DNA from 3 places in the Vibrio sp. M260118 genome. Region 2 is predicted to be linked to each of the others. Evidence: riboswitches for the same ligand, from Rfam matches in the RefSeq annotation. Region 2 holds a riboswitch; each other region holds the start of a gene.
What was found. A riboswitch is a leader RNA that binds a small molecule or an ion and turns the genes downstream of it on or off. The one in region 2 is predicted to bind thiamine pyrophosphate.
Positions count from the first base shown of each region.

Region 1: linked by a shared signal. The riboswitch ahead of thiB (thiamine ABC transporter substrate binding subunit) and the one ahead of thiD (bifunctional hydroxymethylpyrimidine kinase/phosphomethylpyrimidine kinase) in region 2 are both predicted to bind thiamine pyrophosphate.
Region 3: linked by a shared signal. The riboswitch ahead of thiC (phosphomethylpyrimidine synthase ThiC) and the one ahead of thiD (bifunctional hydroxymethylpyrimidine kinase/phosphomethylpyrimidine kinase) in region 2 are both predicted to bind thiamine pyrophosphate.

Region 1 covers NZ_JATABG010000252.1:73-4,884, reverse strand. The annotation lists gene QTO00_RS14195 (DUF2799 domain-containing protein) at 1-334, shown strand, start outside; gene fbp (class 1 fructose-bisphosphatase) at 404-1,420, opposite strand; gene mpl (UDP-N-acetylmuramate:L-alanyl-gamma-D-glutamyl-meso-diaminopimelate ligase) at 1,716-3,065, shown strand; gene QTO00_RS14180 (flavin prenyltransferase UbiX) at 3,072-3,698, shown strand; TPP riboswitch at 3,841-3,963, shown strand; partial or broken gene thiB (thiamine ABC transporter substrate binding subunit) at 4,009-4,812, shown strand, end outside.
Region 2 covers NZ_JATABG010000352.1:232-3,575, reverse strand. The annotation lists partial or broken gene QTO00_RS16565 (phosphatase PAP2 family protein) at 1-544, opposite strand, end outside; gene thiD (bifunctional hydroxymethylpyrimidine kinase/phosphomethylpyrimidine kinase) at 789-1,619, opposite strand; TPP riboswitch at 1,725-1,834, opposite strand; gene QTO00_RS16555 (LysR family transcriptional regulator) at 1,998-2,885, shown strand; gene QTO00_RS16550 (VCBS domain-containing protein) at 2,900-3,280, opposite strand.
Region 3 covers NZ_JATABG010000255.1:64-4,783, forward strand. The annotation lists gene crcB (fluoride efflux transporter CrcB) at 533-916, shown strand; TPP riboswitch at 986-1,084, shown strand; gene thiC (phosphomethylpyrimidine synthase ThiC) at 1,248-3,188, shown strand; gene QTO00_RS14260 (thiamine phosphate synthase) at 3,188-4,603, shown strand; partial or broken gene QTO00_RS14265 (ThiF family adenylyltransferase) at 4,590-4,720, shown strand, end outside.

The sequences.
Region 1 (4,812 bases), on a different contig from region 2:
AGCCACATTGTTGTTAGCGGGGTGTACTTCACAGCCGCCACCTTTAAGCGGGGTTGATAGCGACTGGTCCAACTATGGCAGGCAGCGAGCTGAACAAGGGTTGCTAAAGCAATCTGAAACCAAACTAGCTAAGCTTGACCAGAGTGGATCATTTAATCAGGAACTCTACCTAGCTTATTCGAATGGTTACGAGCAAGGTCGAGCTGACTACTGCTCGCAAAGTGCCTATATGCTAGGTGTAAAGGGTAAGCCCTATGCAGGTATTTGTGATCGAATTGACCCCTTTTTCCAGCAAGACTATATTTCGGGACGACAATCGACAGCGGGAATGTAGCTAGGTTTGATGCTTGATGATAAAAGAGTCGCGATGAAGCGACTCTTTTTGATTCTGATTGGCCTTAAATCAGCTTTCTTCGCGGTTGAGTTCTAAAAACTCTTCCACTTTTTTGACCATGTTTTTTGAGCCAACAAAGAATGGCACACGTTGGTGCAGTTCTGTGGGTTTGATATCCATAATGCGTTGCACGCCATCAGAAGCGACACCACCTGCTTGCTCAATGATGTAAGCCATCGGGTTACATTCGTACAGTAGGCGGAGTTTACCATTTGGGTGGCTTTGGGTGCTTGGGTAGAGATAAATTCCACCCTTAAGTAGATTTCGGTGGAAGTCAGCAACCAAAGAGCCAATGTAGCGTGAAGTATAGGGACGGTCTTCACTCGGGGCATTTTCTTGGCAGTACTTGATGTACTTCTTTACACCCATAGGGAAGCGAATGTAATTACCTTCGTTGATCGAGTAGATCTTACCATCCTCTGGAATCATCATGTTTTCATGTGATAAACAGAAGGTGCCCAATGAAGGATCGTACGTGAAGCCATTAACACCATTACCTGTCGTGTAAACCAGCATGGTTGAAGAGCCATAGATAACGTATCCAGCGGCAACTTGTTTGTGTCCTGGTTGAAGAAAATCTTCTTCTGTTGGTGGCGTGCCGATAGGAGATACACGACGATAGATGGAGAAAATCGTACCAACAGAGACATTCACATCGATATTTGATGAGCCATCAAGTGGGTCCATTAGCACGACGTATTTGGCATTTTTGTTCAACTCTTTATTGAACGCTACGGCCTCATCTTCTTCTTCACTCGCGACACCACACACTTGATCTCGGGCTTCAAGCGCGGCTTTGAACTTTTCGTTGGCGTATAGATCAAGCTTTTGTTGGTCTTCACCTTGGACGTTCTCGGTACCAACGGCACCAGTGATGTCACCTAAACCAGCGGCATTGATTTCTCGGTTCACAATCTTTGCAGCAAGACGAATAGAAGAGAGTAGGGATGATAGATCACCGCTAGCGTGGGGGAAGTCCGCTTGCTTTTCAACAATGAACTCGCCAAGGGTGCGCATTCCAGACATGGTTTATCCTTTAAAATAATCACTCATTGATAGGGGGGATGGGAAGTAGTGTTCTCTGACGGAACTCGAGTTACTGCCCTAACTTTCAGTGTAAAAGTTAGATCTTTTTATTGGTAATGAACTAACTGTCTCAGATCTCAAAATTTTTAGTAAAATTTCAACAGTTTTCATAGCTTCGTATTGTCATGGTGAGTAAAGCTTAGCCACTTGCTCAATCACTGCCTAAAGTTGTTCGCTTTTTGATTGATTGTCGCCATAATGAGTGATTGTTTTTCGCTTGGAACAAGGCATTTCTATGCATATTCATATTTTGGGCATCTGTGGCACTTTTATGGGTGGCGCAGCGGTATTAGCACGCCAGTTGGGGCACAAAGTCACCGGAAGCGATGCGAATGTCTATCCACCAATGAGCACCCTTCTAGAATCTCAAGGTATTGAAATTATTGAAGGCTTCGATCCTTCTCAATTAAACCCTGCTCCGGATTTGGTTGTGATTGGTAATGCAATGAGCCGCGGTAATCCATGTGTTGAATATGTACTGAACAATAATCTTCGTTACACTTCAGGCCCTCAGTGGTTGCAAGAGTTTCTACTGCATGACCGTTGGGTTCTAGCCGTTTCTGGTACTCATGGAAAAACGACAACGTCGAGCATGTTAACTTGGATTCTAGAAGATTGTGGTTACAAGCCAGGCTTTCTCGTTGGCGGTGTGCTGGGTAATTTTGGTGTATCAGCTCGTCTTGGCGAAAGTATGTTTTTTATTGTCGAAGCCGATGAATATGACAGTGCTTTTTTCGATAAGCGTTCTAAGTTTGTGCATTACCACCCGCGTACCTTAGTCATGAACAATCTAGAGTTTGATCATGCAGATATTTTTGATGATCTTGAAGCGATAAAGCGCCAGTTCCATCATCTTGTGCGCACTGTACCGGGTAATGGCTGTATTCTCGCGCCAAAACAAGACCGAGCATTAGCGGATGTGCTTGAACGAGGTTGCTGGAGCGAAACTCAATTTAGCGGTGAGCAGGGTGATTGGCAGGCAGAGAAAATCTCCATAGATGGTTCGCAGTTCAAAGTCCTGTTTCAAGGTGAGCAAGTTGGTATTGTAAATTGGGACTTGGTTGGTGATCACAATGTTGATAACGCCTTGATGGCGATTGCAGCAGCACGTCACGTGGGGGTAACTCCAGACTTAGCTTGTGAATCTTTGGCCAAGTTTATTAACACTAAACGCCGTTTAGAGCTTAAAGGTGAAGTGAATGGCGTGACGGTTTACGATGATTTTGCTCACCACCCAACTGCGATTGAACTAACCTTAGGTGGACTACGTAACAAGGTCGGCGATAGTAAAATTATCGCTGTACTTGAACCGCGTAGCGCAACCATGAAACGAGGTGTGCACAAAGATACCCTGGCCGCTTCATTGCAAAAAGCCGATCAGGTTTTCTTATACCAACCTGATTCCATCGACTGGTCGGTTGAAGATATTGCTGCTCAGTGCATGCAACCTGCTCAAACCTCAGCCAGTGTGGATGAGTTGGTCGAGCAAATTGTTGCTAGCGCCAATCCGGGCGACCAAATATTGGTGATGAGCAATGGCGGTTTTGAAGGTATTCACAACAAGCTTTTAGCAAAGTTAGCGTAATTAATTATGACTAAACAACAAAAAGCCATCACTTTGGCCTTTACTGGCGCTTCAGGTGCTCCCTATGGCTTACGCCTATTGGAGTGCTTACTTGCAGCTGACTATCAAGTTTATCTGCTAGTGTCATCTGCTGCGCGCGTAGTGCTGGCTACTGAACATGACCTCAAACTGCCTGCTAATCCTCAATTGGCAAAGAAAACCTTAGTTGAGCATTTAAACTGCGACCCAGACAAGTTGGTCGTATGTGGCAAAGATGACTGGTTCTCTCCGGTCGCTTCAGGATCTGCCGCACCAAAACAGATGGTAGTATGTCCTTGTTCGGCAGGAAGTGTCGCTGCGATAGCGCACGGTATGTCTGACAATCTAATTGAGCGTGCCGCAGACGTTGTGATGAAAGAACGTGGCCAACTGTTGCTTGTGGTACGAGAGACGCCATTTTCTACTCTGCATCTAGAGAACATGCACAAGCTCTCTCAGATGGGGGTAACTATTATGCCTGCAGCGCCGGGTTTTTATCATCAACCCAAGTCGATTGAAGATCTTGTTGATTTTATGGTCGCGCGTATTCTTGATCATCTTGGAATTGAGCAAGGTTTAGTGCCTCGCTGGGGTTACGATCCCCGTCATATTTGAAGCTGTAGCGTTGTTGACTACTCAAATTCACCCAAATCAAATAGTACCCCTATGTTCATTGGGATGAATTTGCTTGTCGCCTAGCTGCAACTCCAACTATTTAGGGGATAGATATTAGAAGTTATTAATATTACAATTCGACCGTTACTCATCGGGGAGCTATTGACCTAATTTATTGTTAGTGTCGGCTGAGATCGAGCTAAAGCTTGGGACCCGTGTACCTGAACCAGATAATGCTGGCGTAGGAATTGAGTTGGACTTGAACTCCGCTTCTCAAACCTGTGCCGCTCAAACAAGGAGAGAGCGAGCAGTGAACAACACTCTAAGCACCATTTCTATTAGCACTATAGCGTTAGCAACTCTAGCGACATTCTCAGCAACTGCCGCAGAAAACAGCCTAACCGTTTATACCTATGACTCTTTTGCCGCTGATTGGGGCCCAGGTCCTGTCGTCGAAAAGGCGTTTGAAGCACATTGCGGCTGTGATGTTAACTTTGTAGCCCTCGATGATGGTGTTTCTATCCTTAACCGTCTGCGCCTCGAAGGTGATAACAGCAAGGCGGACATCATCTTAGGTCTTGATAATAACCTGATGGCGGAAGCGAATAAGACGGGTTTACTGGCTGAGCATAGCGTTGATACTAGCAAAGTAACTCTACCAAATGGTTGGGCCGACAAGACATTTGTTCCTTACGATTTTGGCTACTTTGCGTTCGTGTACAACAAAGAGAAGTTAGCTAATCCGCCAAAAAGTTTGCAAGAGCTGGTGGAATCTCGCAATGACCTGAAAGTGATCTACCAAGACCCGCGCACTTCAACACCAGGACAAGGTTTGATGTTATGGATGAAGTCGGTTTACGGTGATGACGCAACTCAAGCTTGGCGAGATCTTGCTAAGAAAACCGTTACGGTAACTAAAGGTTGGTCTGAAGCTTATTCAATGTTCCTTGAGGGGGAATCGGATCTGGTTCTATCGTACACGACTTCTCCTGCTTACCATTTGATTGCCGAGAGCGATAATAAATTTGCCGCTGCAGATTTTTCTGAAGGTCACTACACGCAAGTTGAAGTTGCAGCTAAGGTGAAGGCGTCTAATAATCAAAAGCTCGCGGAC
Region 2 (3,344 bases):
GCCAAAATAAACTGCCAAAAAAGGCTAAGCAGATCGCGGCAAAAATAGTATGCCCAGACGGAAATGAGTAATCTTTCTCTCCTTGCCAGTGCTTAGTGCGCCATGACGAGACTTTTTGCGAAATCTCACTAATCACCTCCGCTTTCTGCGTAGCATCAAGATTATAAAAATGTGCCGGCTGAGGGATTAGCAATTGATGTGACAGTATTTCAGTATAAGGACGCGGGCTCTCAGTCATATGTTTTAACCCGACTTTTGCAGCAAAACCAATCACTAAAATGATACTCAGTTGTGCTAGCTTCGACACAAGGTGTGAGTTAGTACCTACTATTTTCCACATAACTAAAACAAGTATCGAAAGGGTGATGAGAAAGCCTTTTGAGCCAGCTGACGCTGTTAATAGGGCGAAACTCCGTCCGGTAATATCTGTAACCTCTGAGAGCAAATCAATATAACCAACCAACATCGACATGAGCGCGATCACAAACAAGAAAGCGATAAGCAACACGATACCTTCGCCTTTTTCGCGGATGAAGTTTTTCACGATATGAATTCACTACAACAAGAAACAGAGGCTGAATATTAGTTGAGTAGGTGTGGAGAATTTATCAATACAATGTCAATTTAATGAAATTTCACACCTCAATCCCCACTTGAAACGGTAAAATTGATGCCATTATAAGTACGAGTGATTTTGCCACTCGCACTTATTTATATACCCTAATAACCTCAATGATTAATCGCTAACCCTTGCTGCCAGAAAGCGGTTTCCATCGCACTTGGTCGCCTTAACGGACATTGGTGTGCCCACAGAAAAAGTGATGCACCGGACCGTGCCCTTGGCCCACTTCTAACTGATCAGCATGAGCAATGGCTTGCGAGATGTATTGTTTTCCAAGATGCACCGCTTTGTGCAAGTTATAACCTTGCGCGAGATAAGAAGCAATCGCCGATGAGAGCGTACAGCCCGTTCCATGAGTATTTTTTGTCGCCACCCGTTTAGCGGCGATAAGTTCACTGCTACTTAACTCAATGAAAAGATCATTACTGTTTTCACCTTGTTCAAGATGACCACCTTTAAGCAGTACCGCCTTAGCACCAAGCGCTCGAAGTGACTCAATCATTGCGCCCATTTGCTCTTCATCTTGCGGCACTTCAACACCGATCAGGGCAGCACCTTCAGGGAGGTTTGGGGTAATAAGATCAGCGAGCGGTAGTAGCTCTTGTTTAAGGGTTGAAATCGCTGATTGCTCTAAAAGTAGGTCGCCGCTGGTTGCGACCATAACAGGGTCAACCACTAAGTGTTTAGGTTGATACTGACGAATCTTTGCTGCAACAACTTTGATGATCTCAGCATCGGCCAACATGCCAACTTTGACTGCAACTACATTGAGATCGCTAAACACTGCATCGAGCTGACTTTTAATATGCTCAAGGGGAATTGGGTGGATAGCAGATACGCCTTGGGTATTTTGTGAAGTAATGGCGGTGATCACTGAGCAAGCATAGCTGCCTGTCGCTGACATAGCTTTGATGTCGGCTTGAATACCGGCACCGCCACCGCTGTCAGAGCCAGCAATGGTGAGTACAATTGGGGTAGTGTCTTGTGAATGTGGCATAAATGCTCCTACTACAAGACGTAAAGGAACTCTCGACCACGAAAAGGAACTCAAGAAATGAGACTAATTCATCGAATGCGAGTACAGCCAATCACCGAGTTTGCAAACTGGCTGCGTATAGTTCCCTACGTCAGTGCTAACTGAATCAGGTTCAACGGGTCTCGCTTCGCGATCTCAGCCCTTTCCAAATGGGTTAGGCTCCCCGACTATTGCCGCGATAATAACAATAAAAATCTAATAAATGCATTACTTATTTGTTACCAAGTTCAAGATTAGCGACTAATTTCCCGATTGCACTTCACAAACAAACTTTAGTTATCAAAATTTATTTTTATCTCATAAACTAATCTGGATAATATTTTGTTATGAGAAGATGAGATGATTAACCCAACGTGGCTCAAGACCTTCGCGACATTGATGGATACAGGCCATTTCACCAAAACTGCCGAAAAGCTCTATATGACTCAGCCAGGAGTCAGTCAGCACATCAAAAAGCTAGAACAAGCGTGTGGATACCCACTCATTGAACGACATAACAAAAGCTTTGAAGTTACAGAGGCCGGAAAGAGAGTCTATCAATATGCGCTTCAGGCTGAGCGTCAAGAGTCGGAGTTACTGAACTCACTCAATATGGAAGACCCATATTCAGGCAGCGTCTCTCTATCATGCTCTGGGTCACTCGCCCTGCTTCTGTACCCTCATTTGCTTAATTTACAATGTAAACATCAACAACTGATTCCTCGACTTGAAGCCGCGCCACATCATAAGATCGTCGCGGATGTTCTCTCGGGGCAGACTGACATCGGCATAGTAACCCAAGTACCTTCTGACTCTCGATTTGATTCACAAGTGCTAGGCAATGAGCCATTATGCTTGATGTTACCCAAAAAGCGCGCAACGAAAACACTTACAAAAGATGATCTCAAAGAGATAGGATTGATCCAGCACCCAGATGCGGTGACCTATCTTTCTATCTATTTTGCTCAGTGTGGGGAGTCTGAACTGGAAAAAATGAACATTGATGACATTCCCGTCAGCGGATACATCAATCAGTTGAATCAGATCTTGATGCCTGTCGCCAATGGTTTAGGTTTCACTGTTCTGCCAAAAAGTGCTCTTGACTCATTCCCTGACAAACAGCGTGTCTCTATCTTTGAACCAAGTAATGAAGTCGTCGAGACCCTCTATTTTCTCACCAAACGACACCGTCAGTTACCGAAGCGTTTAGAAACAATCAAACGCGAGGTGATGACCCAGTTGCGATGAGTTGAGGCGAGTCGCTAAACAAAGCACACCTTAGTCCCAAGATCATCAATCAACGCGCCGCCTGATGAGCCAATTAGTACAAGAGTCATAATCAATGATTCACCCTTGGTCGAGGTCAATGAAAACAGTTCGACCTTTCTTTCACCTAACGCAAGAAATTGCGTTTTAATGTGATAGACCGAGTATTCCCAGCGTCCAGATTCATTTATCGTTAGTGACCCTAGAGTGTCCGGGTCAGCAACAACGCTTTTCGGGGCGAAGCGAACGCGAACTCGATTTTCATCACTGATTTGCAATCTACCAGAGTCAAATAGTAGCGGTGAAAACAGATTGGTACCTTGGAACTCTGCACCAAAAGGGATCGCTGTATCTATAACTTCATTGGAGTTCGCCATAACACCCTCCTAAAAACGGTAAAACTCACCATGTTGTGGCCTGTGAGTAGATCTAGGCAATGTG
Region 3 (4,720 bases), on a different contig from region 2:
TTCTAATATTGTATGGCCTTAATTAGATCATATTTTTACTTAGATTGGTATTACTTGCATGTACGGTTTCCCAGTTTAAAGTCGCTAAGGTCGATAAGCATGGTCTGAGTTTCCCAACTCTGATAGTACGATAACTTCCCCTATTGGTGTGGAACGAGTTGATATATGAGCGTTGCCGTTGATGTAGACCCTGTGAAAACGTCCCTTAAGTGCTTTCAGCATAAGATTGGTTCGGCAACGAGGAGTAAGGAGAGTGTGTTTGCGTGCACCAGATGAAGGTGTGTTTCCTTTTCTGTTACGAGTCTTTGAGTTGAGCTATTATGTGCTAATCACTACTCTTCTCCTCAATCCATCAGGGATATTTGACCTAGGTAAACTCAACAAGTTGATTTTTCTCTTTGAATAGCAAATTAAAGTGACTCCTGTAACTTTTTTAATTCAAAACTTTGTTTGATATAAGAGTCATGAATTTTTGTCGATTATTTGTCACTGGACGTTACAATAAGAGCCAGAAATTTATCTAGGGGGAGTTATGGGTCAACTTTCTATTCTCGGTTTTATCGCAATTGGCGGTGCTTTTGGTGCATGCTCTCGCTATCTTGTTTCTGAGCTTTGTGTTGCGCTACTTGGACGCGGATTTCCATATGGTACGCTGACCGTTAACGTGGTTGGTTCCTTCATTATGGGTTTGCTTATTGCGGCTTTTGAAAATGAGATGTTAGCTACCGAGCCGTGGCGTCAAATAATCGGGTTAGGTTTTCTTGGTGCATTGACCACCTTTTCTACATTCTCAATGGATAACGTACTTCTAATGCAGCAGGGAGCGTTTTTTAAAATGGGCGTGAATGTGTTGTTGAATGTCTTTTTGAGCATTTCTGCTGCTTGGATAGGGTTTCAAATACTCATTAAGAGCTAATGTTGGTGAAAATTTAGCTAATTATTGTTTATCACGGCTTGGTTTACCCAAGCCGTTTTTATATACTGCAATCACTTGTCGGAGTGCCATATGGCTGAGACCGTTTATTCGGGATCCGTTGAACCTGATCAGATTAATATCTGCGAAGGGAACAAGAGAAGATATCTATGCCAGTGTTCAATCTGGTTTATCTATCAAGTAATCGAATGTTGTCGTAATCCGTTAGTAGAAACTAATTAGGTACAATTCGATTCCTCTTGTCGCATCTTTCCGTCAAGCATTTTTATCCCGTTACTTTTTATCTAAGAATAACAAAGCAAGGAAAAATGCTATGTCGAGTCGCAAGCAAGCGAGACTGGAAGCAAAACAGTTCATTGATACACTCTCGGTACAACCGTACCCGAATTCAAGAAAAGTCTACGTAAAGGGCTCACGTCCCGATATTCGCGTGCCAATGCGTGAAATATCACTCGCTGATAGTCTCATCGGAGGCACAAAAGAAGCGCCTATTTTTGAGCCTAATGAGCCAGTACGCGTATACGATACCTCGGGTGTATACACAGATCCAGAACACACCATAGACCTCCACAACGGCTTACCTAAGCTGAGAGAAGGGTGGATTGAAGAGCGCGCTGATACTGAACTACTTGATGAAGTAAGCTCGGTGTATACCAAACAGCGCTTAGAAGATGAAACGCTAGACGATCTTCGTTACGGCAATCTACCGCGTATTAGGCGTGCTAGAAGTGGGCAGTGTGTGACTCAACTGCACTATGCTCGCAAAGGCATTATTACTCCAGAAATGGAATACATCGCCCTACGTGAAAATATGGGTCGTGCCAAGTACCGAGATGAAGTGCTGAATCAACAGCATCCGGGGCAAAGCTTCGGAGCGAATCTTCCAAAAGATATTACCGCCGAGTTTGTGCGTAAAGAAGTCGCTGAAGGCCGCGCGATTATCCCTTCTAATATCAATCACCCAGAATCCGAACCAATGATCATTGGCCGCAACTTTTTGGTCAAAGTGAACGCCAACATCGGTAACTCATCGGTTACTTCTTCGATTGAAGAAGAAGTAGAGAAGTTAGTATGGGCAACGCGCTGGGGTGGAGATACCGTTATGGATCTCTCTACTGGGCGTAATATTCATGAAACTCGCGAGTGGATTCTGCGTAACAGTCCGGTTCCGATCGGTACCGTACCTATGTACCAAGCGCTTGAGAAAGTGAATGGTGTTGCAGAAAACCTTAACTGGGAAGTGATGCGCGATACTCTGATCGAGCAAGCAGAGCAGGGCGTTGACTACTTCACTATCCATGCCGGTTTACTACTTCGTTATGTGCCAATGACTGCAAAACGCGTTACTGGCATCGTCTCTCGTGGTGGTTCTATCATTGCGAAATGGTGTTTAGCGCATCACCAAGAAAGCTTCTTATATACCCACTTCCGAGAGATCTGTGAAATCTGTGCTAAGTATGATGTGGCTCTTTCTCTGGGTGATGGTCTGCGTCCTGGTTCGGTTGCCGATGCTAACGACGAAGCGCAATTTGCAGAGCTTCGTACTCTTGGCGAATTGACCAAGGTTGCGTGGGAATACGACGTACAGGTGATTATCGAAGGTCCTGGTCATGTTCCAATGCATATGATCAAAGAGAACATGGAAGAGCAGTTAGAGCACTGTCATGAGGCTCCTTTCTATACCCTTGGTCCATTGACGACAGACGTCGCTCCCGGTTACGACCATATTACTTCAGGCATCGGCGCTGCCATGATTGGTTGGTATGGTTGTGCAATGCTTTGCTACGTAACGCCTAAAGAGCATCTTGGTTTACCAAACAAAGAAGACGTGAAAGTAGGCATGATCACTTACAAGCTTGCTGCGCACGCCGCTGATTTGGCGAAGGGACACCCTGGTGCACAAGTTCGTGATAATGCGCTTTCTAAAGCTCGCTTCGAGTTCCGTTGGGAAGACCAATTTAACTTGTCGCTCGACCCAGATACTGCTCGCGCTTTCCATGATGAAACCTTGCCTCAAGAGTCCGGCAAAGTTGCTCACTTCTGTTCGATGTGTGGACCAAAGTTCTGCTCGATGAAGATCTCGCAAGAGGTGCGAGAGTACGCGAAAGACACTGAGCAAGTTGCTGCGGACCAAGCTATCTCGATTAAAATGCTAGATGATCCTCTTGAAGGGATGCGTCAGAAATCGCAAGAATTTAGAGAGTCAGGTTCCGAGCTATACCACCCAGCAGCACATGCCGAGGTAAGTGACTAATGAGCAAAGTCCTTATTCCGTCATCATTGATTGAACTGACTGGTTTAGTTCAGCAATGTTTGTTGTTGGCGAAAGAACAGGGTTTTAGCATCGAAGACATTGGGTTGGGTGTGAGCCCAACTCAATCTATTCAGCTTGTTCGCGACCAACAGACCACACGCATAACGACAGATCTTATTGATGGTTATGATTCTGAGCATGAGAGTTCATTTGTGCTCTATTACCGCTCTGCTTTATCGGTAGAAGCGTGTGCTAAGCAACCGTCGAAAGCGATTTATATTGGCATTGCTGATACGCAGGTATCCGATGAAAAGGAGAAAGTGCTTCAGTTTGATATCTGGCGTCACCCAATTAACAACGAAGTGAGAGCGCTTTCCATTGAGTCCAAATTCAACGCAATGTTCGATCCCGAACATCACCTTGCTTGGATAGTAACGCTGACAGCACTCGATTTTCCTATTGAAGATGCGTTAACACTTGCTCGAGGAATGCTAACTCTACAAGCGAATGTTTCACGTGAAACACTGTTGAATGACAACATTGACGAGGTTCAATCAACTCAGTGGGCTGACCAATTTGATGATTTCCCCACACCTGTACTGGAGGATAACCGACTAGGTATTCAAGTTGGTTGGTCTGCACAAGGCGAGAGCGTTAGCTTTCCAACTCTAACTAAGCAAAGTCTAGGGCTCTATCCAGTCGTTGATGATGTTGCTTGGATTGAGCGTCTACTGCCACTAGGTATCAACACTATTCAGCTACGAATCAAGAACCAACAACAAGCCGATTTAGAACAACAGATCATTCGAGCAATTGAGCTAGGTCGTCAGTATCAAGCACAAGTGTTCATCAATGACTATTGGCAGTTGGCAATCAAGCATGGCGCTTATGGCGTTCACCTAGGACAAGAAGACATTGAAGAATCGAATTTGGCTCAGCTAACTAAAGCCGGCATTCGTCTTGGTCTTTCTACTCATGGTTATTATGAGCTACTGCGCATCGTACAAATTCATCCTAGTTACATCGCGCTAGGGCATATTTTCCCAACCACCACTAAACAGATGCCATCGAAACCACAAGGTTTGGTGCGCTTGGCTCTGTATCAAAAGCTGATTGATAGCATTCCCTATGGAAACACAGAGTCGGTTTTCCATTCTTCAATAGACAAAGCCGTTAGTGACTATGTGCTTGGCTTTCCGACGCTCGCGATTGGTGGCATTGACCAATCTAATGCTGATCAAGTTTGGCACACAGGCGTCTCTAGTTTGGCCGTCGTACGAGCTATTACGTTGGCAGAATCACCTCAGTCCGTCATCGAGTTCTTCGCACAACTGATGACGGAAAGACAGCTAACGTTTACTGAACAGAATAATGAACTGGTGCATAACAAGAGAGGCGAGCATGCTCACGGATAAGCAGTTCCTTCGCTATCAACGTCAAATTGCTCTTCCTGAAATTGCTGAAATTGGGCAAGAGCGTTTGAGCAAATCGCATGTGCTGATCATCGGTTGTGGTGGATTAGGAAGCGCAGT